Regions from separate parts of the Erwinia pyri genome, predicted to be linked through region 3. Evidence: predicted binding sites of a transcription regulator. Region 3 holds the regulator's gene; each other region holds the start of a gene.
What was found. The regulator Fur, encoded in region 3, represses iron uptake genes when iron is present. The targets are predictions, from matches to a motif close to ATAATAATGAGAACNACTATCAA.
Positions count from the first base shown of each region.

Region 1: the regulator Fur is predicted to act here: its motif matches at 1,519-1,541, upstream of fhuF (siderophore-iron reductase FhuF).
Region 2: the regulator Fur is predicted to act here: its motif matches at 1,234-1,256, upstream of ftnA (non-heme ferritin).
Region 4: the regulator Fur is predicted to act here: its motif matches at 1,835-1,857, upstream of exbB (tol-pal system-associated acyl-CoA thioesterase).

Region 1 is NZ_CP132353.1:3,874,743-3,877,851, forward strand. Features, by position in the region: gene Q3V30_RS18325 (GGDEF domain-containing protein) at 30-1,130, shown strand; gene fhuF (siderophore-iron reductase FhuF) at 1,570-2,364, shown strand; gene Q3V30_RS18335 (YbaK/EbsC family protein) at 2,437-2,904, shown strand; gene Q3V30_RS18340 (anti-sigma factor family protein) at 2,955-3,109, opposite strand, start outside.
Region 2 is NZ_CP132353.1:773,601-776,709, reverse strand. Features, by position in the region: gene Q3V30_RS03660 (MFS transporter) at 1-138, shown strand, start outside; gene Q3V30_RS03655 (helix-turn-helix domain-containing protein) at 225-440, opposite strand; gene Q3V30_RS03650 (helix-turn-helix domain-containing protein) at 567-785, shown strand; gene ftnA (non-heme ferritin) at 1,430-1,939, shown strand; gene Q3V30_RS03640 (GNAT family N-acetyltransferase) at 2,089-2,589, opposite strand; gene Q3V30_RS03635 (LysR family transcriptional regulator) at 2,682-3,109, opposite strand, start outside.
Region 3 is NZ_CP132353.1:3,204,302-3,207,410, forward strand. Features, by position in the region: gene ybfE (LexA regulated protein) at 1-92, shown strand, start outside; gene fldA (flavodoxin FldA) at 253-783, shown strand; gene fur (ferric iron uptake transcriptional regulator) at 1,127-1,570, shown strand; gene glnS (glutamine--tRNA ligase) at 1,766-3,109, opposite strand, start outside.
Region 4 is NZ_CP132353.1:732,799-735,907, forward strand. Features, by position in the region: gene Q3V30_RS03450 (DedA family protein) at 1-378, opposite strand, end outside; gene metC (cystathionine beta-lyase) at 477-1,676, opposite strand; gene exbB (tol-pal system-associated acyl-CoA thioesterase) at 1,924-2,652, shown strand; gene exbD (TonB system transport protein ExbD) at 2,658-3,080, shown strand.

The DNA.
Region 1 (3,109 bases), 670 kb from region 3:
TTTTTCAATGCAGTCACGAGTAGAAAATAATGAAATTACAAAGTTATGATGAATTGCTTAACAGCAAGCATCGGCTGTCGCTGATGCTCTTTCTTTTTTTAAACTCAGTAACGTCCCTATTTTGTTTATGCAGCATCAATGGAAAAATGGCGACTTTCCAGTATTCCCCGCCCACGGTAATTATTGCGTTATTCAGTGCTATAATTGTGGGGTGGATGCTTTTAAAGCCTTCAGGCAAATTTCCGATATTAAATATCGTCGCGATCGTTACCGGTTTACTCTGGACATGGCAAATATACCTTAAGTATGAGTCGGTATTTTATTTCGACGGCAGCTTTTTAGTGATAAGCCTGGTCAGCGTCTTTTTTATCAGCGCAATTGCGTTAGGCGATCACCTGCTGGCTTTCTGTCTGCATACGGCGCCGCCCTCCGTGGCGGTACTGCTGCTGGATCATGGCCAAAACACGGTGCTTATTCTGTTTACCATCGCCTTGCCGCTGATAGGCTTCACGCTGCACCATCTGATGCAGCGCCGCCGCGACAGGTTTACCCGCCGTCTGATGCGCCAGCTCTATGAAGAGAAAGAGACCTACAGCGATCTCAGTATGCTGGACCCGCTGACTGGCCTCTATAACCGCCGTGGGTTAAAAAACCGGCTGGAAAATATTCTTGAAAATCATGCGGGAAGCCACTTTGTCCTGCTGCTGGATATCGACCATTTTAAAGCCTATAACGACAACTATGGCCATGCGATGGGCGATCAGGCGCTGGCTCGCGTCTCTGTTGCCATTCGGGATGCCGTGCGGTCCAGGGACATTGTGGCGCGCTATGGCGGAGAAGAATTTCTGGTGCTGTTAACTAACGTCAATGAGTCGATCGCCCGCAAGCTTTCAGAGCGGATCCGTCAGTATGTCCTTAACCTTGAGATCCCTCATCGCTTCAACGATCGGGTAGCGACCCATGTCACGGTCAGCGCCGGATTTGCGCCATTGTATGAAGAGGATTTTGACAGTGCGCTCGCTAATGCCGATCGCGCGTTATATCTGGCTAAGAATCGTGGGCGTAATACTATTCTTTCCTATGAAGATATTGCCAAAAGCAGCCTGGCTCAGCCAGCTGATGCCATGTAGTTTCCTGCTATGGCCCAGGGATATGGGCCAATACTTTTATTAATCTGATCATTAATTTTAATGCAAATGCCAGAAAAAACGGGAGAGTTTGGGTTAATGAAGCCCGGGTGCAGAAAAATACATTATTACTCTGAATCAAAAATAACCCCCTGACGGATCCCTTTTAATGAAATGCATCTCATTTAATAATGCCCGCAAAAAAAGTACTCTTGATTATTCCTGAAATTGGGAATTAATGGTGATATACCTTTTATTTCCTCCCTGCTCTTTTCTGCAGCTGTTGTTATAAAAAATAAGAAACGTTTCCCTGCCCTTTGCCTACTGTTAAACGCAGCCCGTGCGATCGTCCCCGGCACAAAATGAAGCTTGTTTGTGCAATTTTCCTCAGATAGAATCAAGAACGATTATCGTTTGCACTTCGATTCACTCTGGAAACCTTATGGCTACTCTCATCCGTCAGGCAGTTGAGTATGGTTCACATCCGCTGATCTTTTTGCAGAGCAGCCGTCCGCTGGCGCATTCGCTGCGGGCACTGTTCAGTGAAAACCGTGCATGGTTTCTGGAAAGCGTAAAGCTGGGCGAGGAAGCGCCCGCCAGCAGTATGACGCTGGACCGCTGGTCTGCCCCGGAGAGTTTTGCCCGGCTGAACGCGCTATATGGTGATTTTATCTATCGTGAGCAGCCTGAGCTGGCTCGCGAGCAGAAGCCGCTGCAGTCGCTCTGGGCGCAGTGGTACTTCGGCCTTGTTCTGCCGCCGATGATGATGGCCCTGCTGCTTGAGGAGCGTGCGCTTGATTGCTCCCCTGAGCACTGCCACGTCGAATTCCACGAAACCGGCAGACCGGCGACCTTCTGGTTTGACGTCCGTGAAGATGAAGAGGCGCGCTATCTCTCTCCCCGCCGCCGCATGGATCGCCTGATCCAACAGCATCTTATCCCGGTAGTACGCGGCATTGAGCAGCATGGCGAGATCAACAGCAAACTCATCTGGAGTAATACCGGCTTCACCGTCTGGTGGTTCCTTGGAGAGATAGCTTCCCTGCTGGGCGAACCGCTTAAGGTCGAACTGGAACACGCCTTCTTCTTCTCTAAAACCCTGCTCGATGGGTCAGAAAATCCTTTCTACCGCACCATGCTGCCGCGTGAGGGTGAAATGCAGCGGCGCACCTGCTGTCAGCGCTATCGCCTGCCTGATGTCCAGCGCTGCGGTAACTGCACGCTAAAACCGGTCTGATTTCGCCCCTTCCCGTTTACAGTTCGTCTGCTCTGTGGCAACTTTATGCGCTTCGTTATGTGGGAGAGAAGCATGAGCCTGGAGTCTGTACGGCAGTTCTTTGCCGAGCGCGCCCCCGATATTGGCATTATTGAACTGAGCGAAAGCACCGCTACGGTTGCGCTGGCGGCCCGCGCCCACCATGTGGAACCGGGCCAGATTGCCAAAACGCTGTCGCTGAAGGTGAAAGATCGGGTGATCCTGATTGTGACTCGCGGCGATGCCCGACTGGATAATCGCAAGCTGAAGGCGACCCTGGGTGCCAAAGCACGCATGCTGAGCACGGATGAAGTGGTGAACTGGACAGGCCATCCGGTGGGCGGCGTTTGTCCTTTCGGCCTGGAAACGCCGTTGCAGGTATTTTGCGATGTGTCGTTAAGGCATTATAACGAAGTGCTGCCTGCAGCTGGCTCCATCAACAGCGCGGTTCGCATCGATCCGGAAACGCTGGCTAAGCTGACCGATGCCACCTGGATTGACGTCTGCGAAATCCCTGCCTGACTGGCAGCCCCGGGCGTACACCGTTGCGCCCTCTTATATCCGCTGCATCATTAGCTGGTTGACTGTCGGATCGCCTCCCGCATTCCGTCAAGCTGCGTGCCTTCCGACGGCGTAACCAGCGCATAGTTGTAGTGGTTGTCACTCCAGTATTGCGCCATCAGGTCGCTGGCCCGGCGTTCGCCATGAGGCAGCTTAACGGGTTCGA
Region 2 (3,109 bases), 2.1 Mb from region 3:
GTCGGTATGGCTGCAGGATCGGCGCTGGGCAGCGTGATCCTTGAACTGGCGGGTTGGCAGGGAGTGGTGATGCTGCTGACGCTGGCCGGATTCGGCAGTATGGTGGTGCGCTGGATGAGTAAAAACTTACATCCTTAACAACGCAGGGCGCAGGAATTCAGAATGAGAGAGGGACGCAGAGCTGAATATGCTGCAAAAAGTAGAGAGAAGAAGGCGGCAGGAAGCTATTTTTTTCTTTTGTACCGGGTTGGCCAGATCTCTTCAGGCTGTTTGCCCAGCGCAGCCGCGATCAGCTGCTCGCCTTTCGGCCAGGGACGGCGCAGAGCGTTTGATAATGTTGAAGAAGCCAGCCCGGACTCTCGGGACAGCGCGGATAAAGTCGTCCCTTGTTTCTTTAATGCAGCAATAATATCGGCAGGGTGCCAGTCCTCATTATTCATAATGACTCTCTTTTTTCCTGGTTAAAGCCCTGCATGTAGACTATGAGTCATAATCATATCACGTTATTTTTCAATTGTGACTAATAGTCCGTGGACTAATAGGCTGCAAAGCGCAATGCTGGGCGCATGGAAAAGCTAAACACCACCAAAGTTCTTTTTGGAAAAAGAGTTAAACAACTCAGACTGCAGGCAGGCTTGTCGCAAGAAGCATTCGCATTAAAATGCGGGCTGGATCGGACCTATGTTTCTGGTATTGAACGAGGTTTACGGAACCCTACTCTGGAAGTTATTGCTGTTCTGGCCGCAGGCCTTGGCACTGAAATGAAAACGCTGATTGAGTTTTAATGGCAAAGATTAAATATTTTTAATTTTTTATATTGAGTTAATTCATTCTGTTGCCCATAAATTAAAATAATTTCCTCTCCGCGCTTTTAAAAAAATATATTTTCCTTTTAATTGCAAAAAAAATAATATTTCCCCGAATTTTATCGCCGGTATTGCGGAAAGAGCAGCGTTTCGCGTTGAAGGCTTCCATCAGTTGAGCCTGCGCAAAACCAGGTTTGCCATAGCACGCCATACTCTGCTGCCATCAGGCCATCGTAAGATCTATCTCTTGCCGTTAATGGTACTCCTTTACTCTCAGACGTGGTTAAGTACCAAAGCACGGCGAAGCCCTGCCCTGGCTATTCTCGATCTTCTGATGATGGAATCGTGATATTTTCCCTTACTCAGTAAGGGAAAACTTATTTTTACTCTTTTTACAGCGCGAGCGGACGCTGTTTTTCCGCACCAGATAACAATAAGAATGGTTATCAAAACCATTTGAATAATGGAATAAGTAACATTCATGCCGTAATAATTATCACTTAAGTTTCATAATGTTATGCGCTCATAATAATTCCAACAAACGGTTTTTATTTCCGCAACAGAAGTGCATAATACGCCCAATTACTCTTTTAAATTTATTTCTCTTGCCTGATGGAGCCACTATGCTGACTGCCGATATGATCGCTAAACTGAATGACCAGTTAAACCTGGAGTTTTATTCTGCCAATCTCTATTTGCAGATGAGCGCCTGGTGTGCGGATAAGGGGTTTGAAGGGGCTGCCTCCTTCATGCACGAGCACTCTGTGGAAGAGATGCAGCATATGCAGCGTCTGTTCAACTATCTGAGCGACACCGGCGCCATGCCGGTCCTGGGCAGCATTGCTGCACCGCCAGTGACGTTTAACTCACTGAATGAAGTGCTGGAGCAGGCTTATGAGCACGAGAAGCTGATCACCGGCAAAATCAACGAACTGGCGCACGCAGCGATGACCACACAGGACTACTCCACCTTTAACTTCCTGCAGTGGTACGTTTCTGAGCAGCATGAAGAAGAGAAGCTGTTCAAATCTGTGCTGGATAAGCTGGCGCTGGTTGGTACCGGTGGTCAGGGTATGTTCTTCGTGGATAAAGATTTGATGAAGATGAGCAACACCAGTAATCCAGAGGCTTAAGGATTATTGCTGACTTCCCTGCCTGATACAGACCGCAGGATGAGCAGCAAAAGTGGCTATAAAAAAGGAGGCGCAAGCCTCCTTTTTTAATGGTTACTGCCCTGCTTCTCTGACAGCCACTGCAAGCGAGTAGCGGGTGGTCTGCGCGACTATTTTGGCATAGAGAGAGAGTAAAATTTACTGTCCACCGCCATCAGCGGGAAGGCTTCTGGCAGAGCGGTTACGCTCACTTCCCGGAAGCCGTTTTTCTCGTAAAAACGGTGTGCGGCAAGGAATTTATCGGTGGTGCCTAACCAGATGGTCGCCAGTTTTCGCTGGCTTGCATGGCCCAGCAGCGTGTTGAGTAATGCATTCGCCACTCCCTGAGATTTGCCCCGGAAGTCGCTTGCCACAAACATTTTGCGCAGAGCAGCCTGCTGCTGCCCTATATCTTTTAGCCCAATGCAGCCCACTACTCTGTCGCCCGCCAGGGCCAGCCAGAAATCGCCCATGCCGCGCTGGTAAAATGCCTCTATCTCATTGAGATCCGGCTGCTGTTGCGCGGTGATAGCGATGCCAAACTCCTGAGTCTGGATCGGCAGAATCAGATCCACGACACCCTGATGAAAACGGGGTTGATAGCGATGAAGTGACACGGTTTGCGTCATCATGCCTGCTCTCTTGCTAAGGGGGTGATAAAAAACACTGTATCACGTAATCACGCAAAATTTACCCCTCATTTTGCCGCTATCTTATCCCGGGGTTACGGCTCCTCCAGCGGGAATTTTACACCCTGGCAATGCATACGGAACAGTCTGGCAAGGTGCGCGCTCATTGGGGTTAAGGTCATATCTTTGCGCTGTATCAGATAAAACGTGGCCCTGGGCAGTTTCTCCTTGATCGCCAGGGAGACCAGCTGATTGCCGAGAACAGGATCGGAGATAACATCCAGCGACAGGATGCTGACAAAGTCGCTTTGCGCCACCAGGCTGATACAGGTCATAAAGGTTTCACAGGTGACGCTGACAGAGGGGGCCATGCCCATCTCGGTAAACAGCTCGTGTAATAAGCGGTAGTAGCTCCCTTTAGGTGTCGGCATGGTCCAGTCGCAGTGCTGCAACTCTGCCAGCGAGGTAGCGTGTTCGCAGGGATGCCCTTTGCGCACCACTACCCGGTATTCACGATCCATCA
Region 3 (3,109 bases):
CCCTGAACCAGCTTGCCGAGCAGCGAAATATCAGCCGCGGCGAACTGATAGAAGAGATGGTCATGGCGATGTTAGCCAGTCAGAAGCGTTGAAAAGCGGCAGAACCGGCTCTTCAACCTCTTGCTGCTGAAGCACAAAGCGACAAAAGCAGGCGGATTACTCATTTATCCCCCTTGTGCTGTCTGCTATCATTGCCGTTAACTGCAGTAAAGTCGTTACCCTAAATTTTAGTTTCAAGAGGTTATTAAGCGCATGGCACTCGTAGGCATTTTCTTTGGCAGCGATACGGGCAATACGGAAAATATTGCAAAAATGATCCAGAAGCAGCTCGGCAACGAGGTGGCTGAGGTTCATGATATCGCTAAAAGCAGCAAAGAAGACCTTGAAGCCTTTGATATCCTGTTGCTGGGTATCCCTACCTGGTACTACGGCGAAGCCCAGTGCGACTGGGATGACTTCTTCCCTACCCTGGAAGAGATCGATTTCAATGGCAAACTGGTTGCGCTTTTTGGCTGTGGCGATCAGGAAGATTACGCGGAGTATTTCTGCGACGCGATGGGCACCATTCGCGATATCATCGAACCGAAAGGCGCCGTTATCGTGGGTCACTGGCCAACTGAAGGTTATCATTTTGAAGCGTCCAAAGGGCTTGCTGATGATACGCATTTCCTGGGCCTGGCTATTGATGAAGATCGTCAACCGGAACTGACCCGCGAACGTACTGAAAAATGGGTGAAACAAATTTACGATGAGCTCCAGCTGCAGGAAATTCTGCAAGCTTAAGGAGAAGGGGCTGATGTGGGAGGTAACTCACATCAGGCCTCTGACTTTTCCTATAGAAGTAATAGGCACAATTTTGTAACTTTCATCTGCAAAACTGTAGAATATCGCCATCGGTCACCCCGCTTACTTCGTGGCTTTTTCTTAAAGGCACGGCAAAGCGAAATGTAAACCCAGCGCCAGCTTTCCGGACGTAAAGACATCATCATTACCTCCCTTTACAGATTCGCAACGCCCGAGGTGTTCATTTCGAAGCGTGAGTACTATAATGAGGCGTTTTGCGTCGACCGATGTTCAGGGCTTTTCAGCCGCACAGTGACAAGCAAAGTAACAGGACAATATCCGCATGACTGACAATAACACCGCATTAAAGAAGGCCGGCCTGAAAGTCACGCTTCCCCGACTGAAAATTCTGGAAGTGCTTCAGGAACCTGAAGGCCATCATGTCAGTGCGGAAGATTTGTACAAACGCCTGATTGATATGGGCGAAGAAATTGGTCTGGCAACGGTCTACCGCGTGCTGAACCAGTTTGATGATGCGGGGATCGTTACCCGCCACAATTTCGAAGGCGGCAAATCCGTTTTTGAACTGACTCAGCAGCATCATCACGACCACCTTATCTGCCTGGACTGCGGCAAAGTGATCGAATTCAGAGATGAATCGATCGAGGCTCGCCAGCGTGATATCGCCACGCGTCATGGTATTAAGCTCAGTAACCACAGCTTGTACCTTTATGGTCACTGTTCTACTGGCGACTGCCGCGAAGATGAAACGCTGCACGACAAATAATCTGCATTCCTGAAGAAAGCCGGTGAAAATCACCGGCTTTTTTTTGCCTGAAGGAGCAGAACTGCCGACACAAATGCGCTGAGTGATCCCTTCACAGCTGAAGCGTTTACCCTCTGAAACACTCCTCTGCACCATACTGAATGGCAAAAAAAACGCAGCCCTGAGGCTGCGTTGCTTTCAGAAAACCCGGAAGCGCTACTCTCCCGCTTTTGTCCAGGTGTCACGCAGGCCAACCGTGCGGTTAAACACCAGGTTGCTGGCAGAGGAGTATCGGCTGTCAGCACAGAAGTACCCTTCGCGCTCAAACTGATACGGGCTGCTGGCTTCCGCATGCTGCATGCCTGGCTCTACAAAGCCCTGACGAATAACCAGAGATTCAGGGTTGATAGTGGTCAGGAAATCTTCTGCCGCACCCGGATTTGGCACGCTGAAAAGACGGTCATAGAGGCGGAACTCTGCCGGTAAGGCATGAACGGCAGAAACCCAGTGAATGACGCCTTTCACTTTACGGCCATCGGCCGGATCTTTGCTCAACGTCTCTGTATCGCAGGTGCAGAACAGGCAGGTGATATTACCCTCTTCATCCTTCGCCACGCGTTCCGCTTTGATCACATAGGCGTTACGCAGGCGCACCTCTTTCCCCAGTACCAGACGCTTGTACTGCTTATTCGCTTCCTCGCGGAAGTCAGCACGATCGATATAAATCTCACGGCTGAACGGCACTTCACGCGTTCCCATCTCCGGCTTGTTCGGATGATTAGGCATGGTGATGATCTCTTCGTGATTAGCGGGCAGATTCTCAATCACCAGCTTCACCGGATCCATCACCGCCATCGCGCGCGGGGCATTCTCGTTCAGATCGTCACGAATACAGGACTCCAGCGAGGCCATCTCCACGATGTTGTCCTGTTTGGTCACGCCAATACGGCGGCAGAACTCGCGAATAGAACCAGCCGTGTAGCCGCGACGGCGCAGACCGGAAACGGTCAGCATACGTGGATCGTCCCATCCCTCCACAATCTTCTCTGTTACCAGCAGGCTCAGCTTGCGCTTGGACATGATGGCGTATTCGAGATTCAGACGAGAAAATTCGTACTGACGCGGATGGGTTGGAATGGTGATGTTGTCCAGCACCCAGTCATACAGACGGCGGTTATCCTGGAACTCCAGCGTACAGAGTGAGTGGGTGATCCCCTCCAGCGCATCGGAAATGCAGTGGGTGAAATCATACATCGGATAGATGCACCACTTGCTGCCGGTCTGATGATGCTCAGCAAACTTAATACGGTACAGAACCGGATCGCGCATCACGATAAAGCTGGAGGCCATATCGATCTTTGCACGCAGGCAGGCGGTGCCTTCAGCAAAGCCGCCGTTGCGCATTTTGTCAAACAGCGCCAGGTTCTCTTCCACTGAACGGTCGCGGAACGGACTGTTTTTCCCCGGCGCCGTCAGGGTGCCGCGATATTCACGGATCTGCTCAGGGCTCAGCTCGTCAACATAGGCCAGTCCCTTGTTGATCAGCTCAACCGCATAGTG
Region 4 (3,109 bases), 2.1 Mb from region 3:
CAGCGCCATCAATCCGTGGCGATGGAACAGATTCCAGGCGCGCTGGTGGTACTGCGCGGGAAGGTGCATCAACCAGCTTTTTACCAGACGGGTATTGCCCAGCCAGCGGCCCTGGAGATAGCTCAGCCAGCAGCCCAGGCTCGCCGCCAGCGTCAGGATCAGCAGCGTAGGAATAAACTCCATCACGCCTTTGGCGATCATCGCCCCCGCCAGCAGCAACAAACTGTCACCGGGCAGAAACGAGGCTGGCAGCAGGCCATTTTCCAGCAGCAGAGTAGTGAACATGATCCCATAGACAATCCAAATGACATTCGGATTGGCCAGCGCCGCAAAATCCTGGTGCCACAGCGCCTGAACAATCTCGTGCAATACACCCATTTCATTTCCTGTTTACTGCGTTTATCTGTCGATTGTACGCGCAAATATACCGTCACACCTTGATCGCGGGCGCGGATGCCGCGCCGTTGAACTTATGTTTAGCTTATCTGGCCGCTCAGGCGATCAAAGCCTGCGGCCAGGTCCTCAATTAAATCGTCGACGTTTTCCAGGCCAATATGCAAACGCACCAGCGTACCGGTGAACGCCACGCCCGTTGCCGGCCTGATTGCCGCCAGCTCTTCAGGCTGATTAGCCAGAATTAATGACTCATAGCCGCCCCAGGAGTAGGCCATGCTGAAGTGCGCAAAATGGTCGAGATAGTCAGCCAGCTGCCGATCGGTTAGCCGCGCCTTCAGGACAAAAGAGAACAGGCCGCTGCTGCCGGTAAAATCCCGTTGCCAGAAAGCGTGCCCTTTACATTGCGGCAGAGCCGGGTGGTTTACCACGGCAACTTCCGGCCGCCCGGCCAGCCAGTTGGCTACTTTAATGCTGCTCTCTTCATGCTGACGAAGACGGACCGCCAGCGTTCTCAGCCCCCTGCTGGCCATATAGGCGGTATCCGCATCGACCATCTGGCCCATCAGATAGGAGTTCTCACGCAGTTGCGGCCAGCAGCGCTCGTTGGCGACCGCCGTCCCGATCATCGCGTCTGAGTGACCAATCAGATATTTGGTGCCAGCCTGAATGGAAATGTCGATGCCGAACTCCAGTGCGCGAAACAGGATCCCCGCCGCCCAGGTGTTATCAATCATGATCACGGCGTCAGGGGCTTTGCTGCGAACGGCGGCCACGATCGCCGGGATATCCTGCACCTCCATGGTGATGGAGGCGGGGGATTCAAGGAAAACAACGCGAGTCGTCGGCTGCACCAGTTCGGCAATCTCCGCCCCCAGGCAATGATCGAACCAGGTGGTAGAGACATTCATTTTGCTGAGAATTTTAGTACAAAAATCCTGAGTTGGCTCATAGACGGAGCCTGCCATCAGCACGTTGTCGCCCGCCGAGACGAAAGCCAGGATCGCATTGGCTACCGCCGCTGCGCCGCAGGGGTAAAGCGCACAGCCTGCGCCACCCTCCAGTTCAGTCATCGCTTCCTGCAGAGAAAAGTGCGTCAGGGTGCCCCGGCGGCCATAAAACAGCTCGCCATCGGCACGGCCAGCCGTGCAGCGTTTTTTCTCTGCCACGCTGTCAAATACCAGCGAAGAGGCACGCTGGATCACGCTGTTAACGGATCCCTGGGTATAACGTTTACTGCGCCCGGCGGCAATCAGCGCCGTTTCAATTTTTTTACTGGTCATCAGAAAGCTCTGTCTGCGAATGGCGGGTTTTTCTTAACGTTAACACGCCAGGCGTCAGCGGAACATTGCGGGAAGGAGAGAGTGAGAAAGATTCATTAAAAAGCGGTGGGGAATGCGGTAAATCAGTGAATGTGCAAAAAATGTTTTCCGGAAAGTAAATAGTAATGATAACCACTATCAATTCACCACTGATTTGGTATGATCCGCACTGGTTTTTTTTACCCGTTAATGACGTTGGAGACAGAGCGTGACCAATAATTTGATGCAGACGGATCTCTCCGTCTGGGGCATGTACCAGCATGCGGACATCGTAGTAAAAGTGGTGATGATCGGTTTGCTGCTGGCGTCGGTCGTGACCTGGGCAATCTTCTTCAGCAAAAGCGCTGAACTGAGCTCGGCTAAGCGCCGCCTCAAACGTGAGCAGCAGGCGCTGGCTGGCGCACGCACGCTGAAAGAAGCGGCTGAAACCTGCGCCACGTTTAAGGCCAACAGCCTGACTACCCGGCTGTTGCAGGAGGCGGAAAATGAGCTGCAGCTCTCTGCCGGATCGGATGACAATGACGGCATCAAAGAGCGTACCTCTTTCCGCCTTGAGCGCCGTGTCGCCTTCTTCAGCCGTCATGCTGGCCGCGGTAACGGATTCCTGGCAACCATTGGTGCCATCGCGCCGTTCGTCGGGCTGTTTGGTACGGTCTGGGGCATCATGAACAGCTTTATCGGCATTGCGCAGACGCAGACGACAAACCTGGCCGTCGTGGCGCCGGGTATCGCCGAGGCGCTTCTCGCTACGGCCATCGGCCTGATTGCGGCTATCCCTGCGGTGGTTATCTACAATATCTTTGCCCGCACGATCGCCAACTACAAAGCCTCCATGGGGGATGTTGCGGCTCAGATTATGCTGCTGCAGAGCCGCGATCTGGATCTGGCTGCCAGCGGCACGCAGCGTGCGCCAGCTCAGAAACTGCGGGTAGGATAAGCACCATGGCTATGCGATTAAATGAAGATCCTGAAAGCAACGGCGAAATGCATGAGATCAACGTCACGCCCTTTATTGACGTGATGCTGGTGCTGCTGATTATCTTTATGGTCGCCGCGCCGCTGGCTACGGTTGACGTTCGCGTCAACCTGCCCGCCTCTTCCAGTGCTCCTCAGCCGCGCCCTGAAAAGCCGGTCTATCTCTCCATCAAAGCGGACAAGCAGCTCTTTATTGGCAACAACGCGGTAACGCCAGAAACGCTGGTAGAGACGCTGAACGGGCAGACGGAAGGGAAAAAGGAGACCACCATTTTCTTCCAGGCCGATAAGTCAGTGGATTACGAAACGCTGATGGGGGTGATGGACAAGCTGCGTCAGGCGGGCTATCTGAAGATTGGCCTGATGGGCATGGAAACCGCCGGGAAGTAATTCTCGTGTGCTGAAGAAGGGGCCGGTAT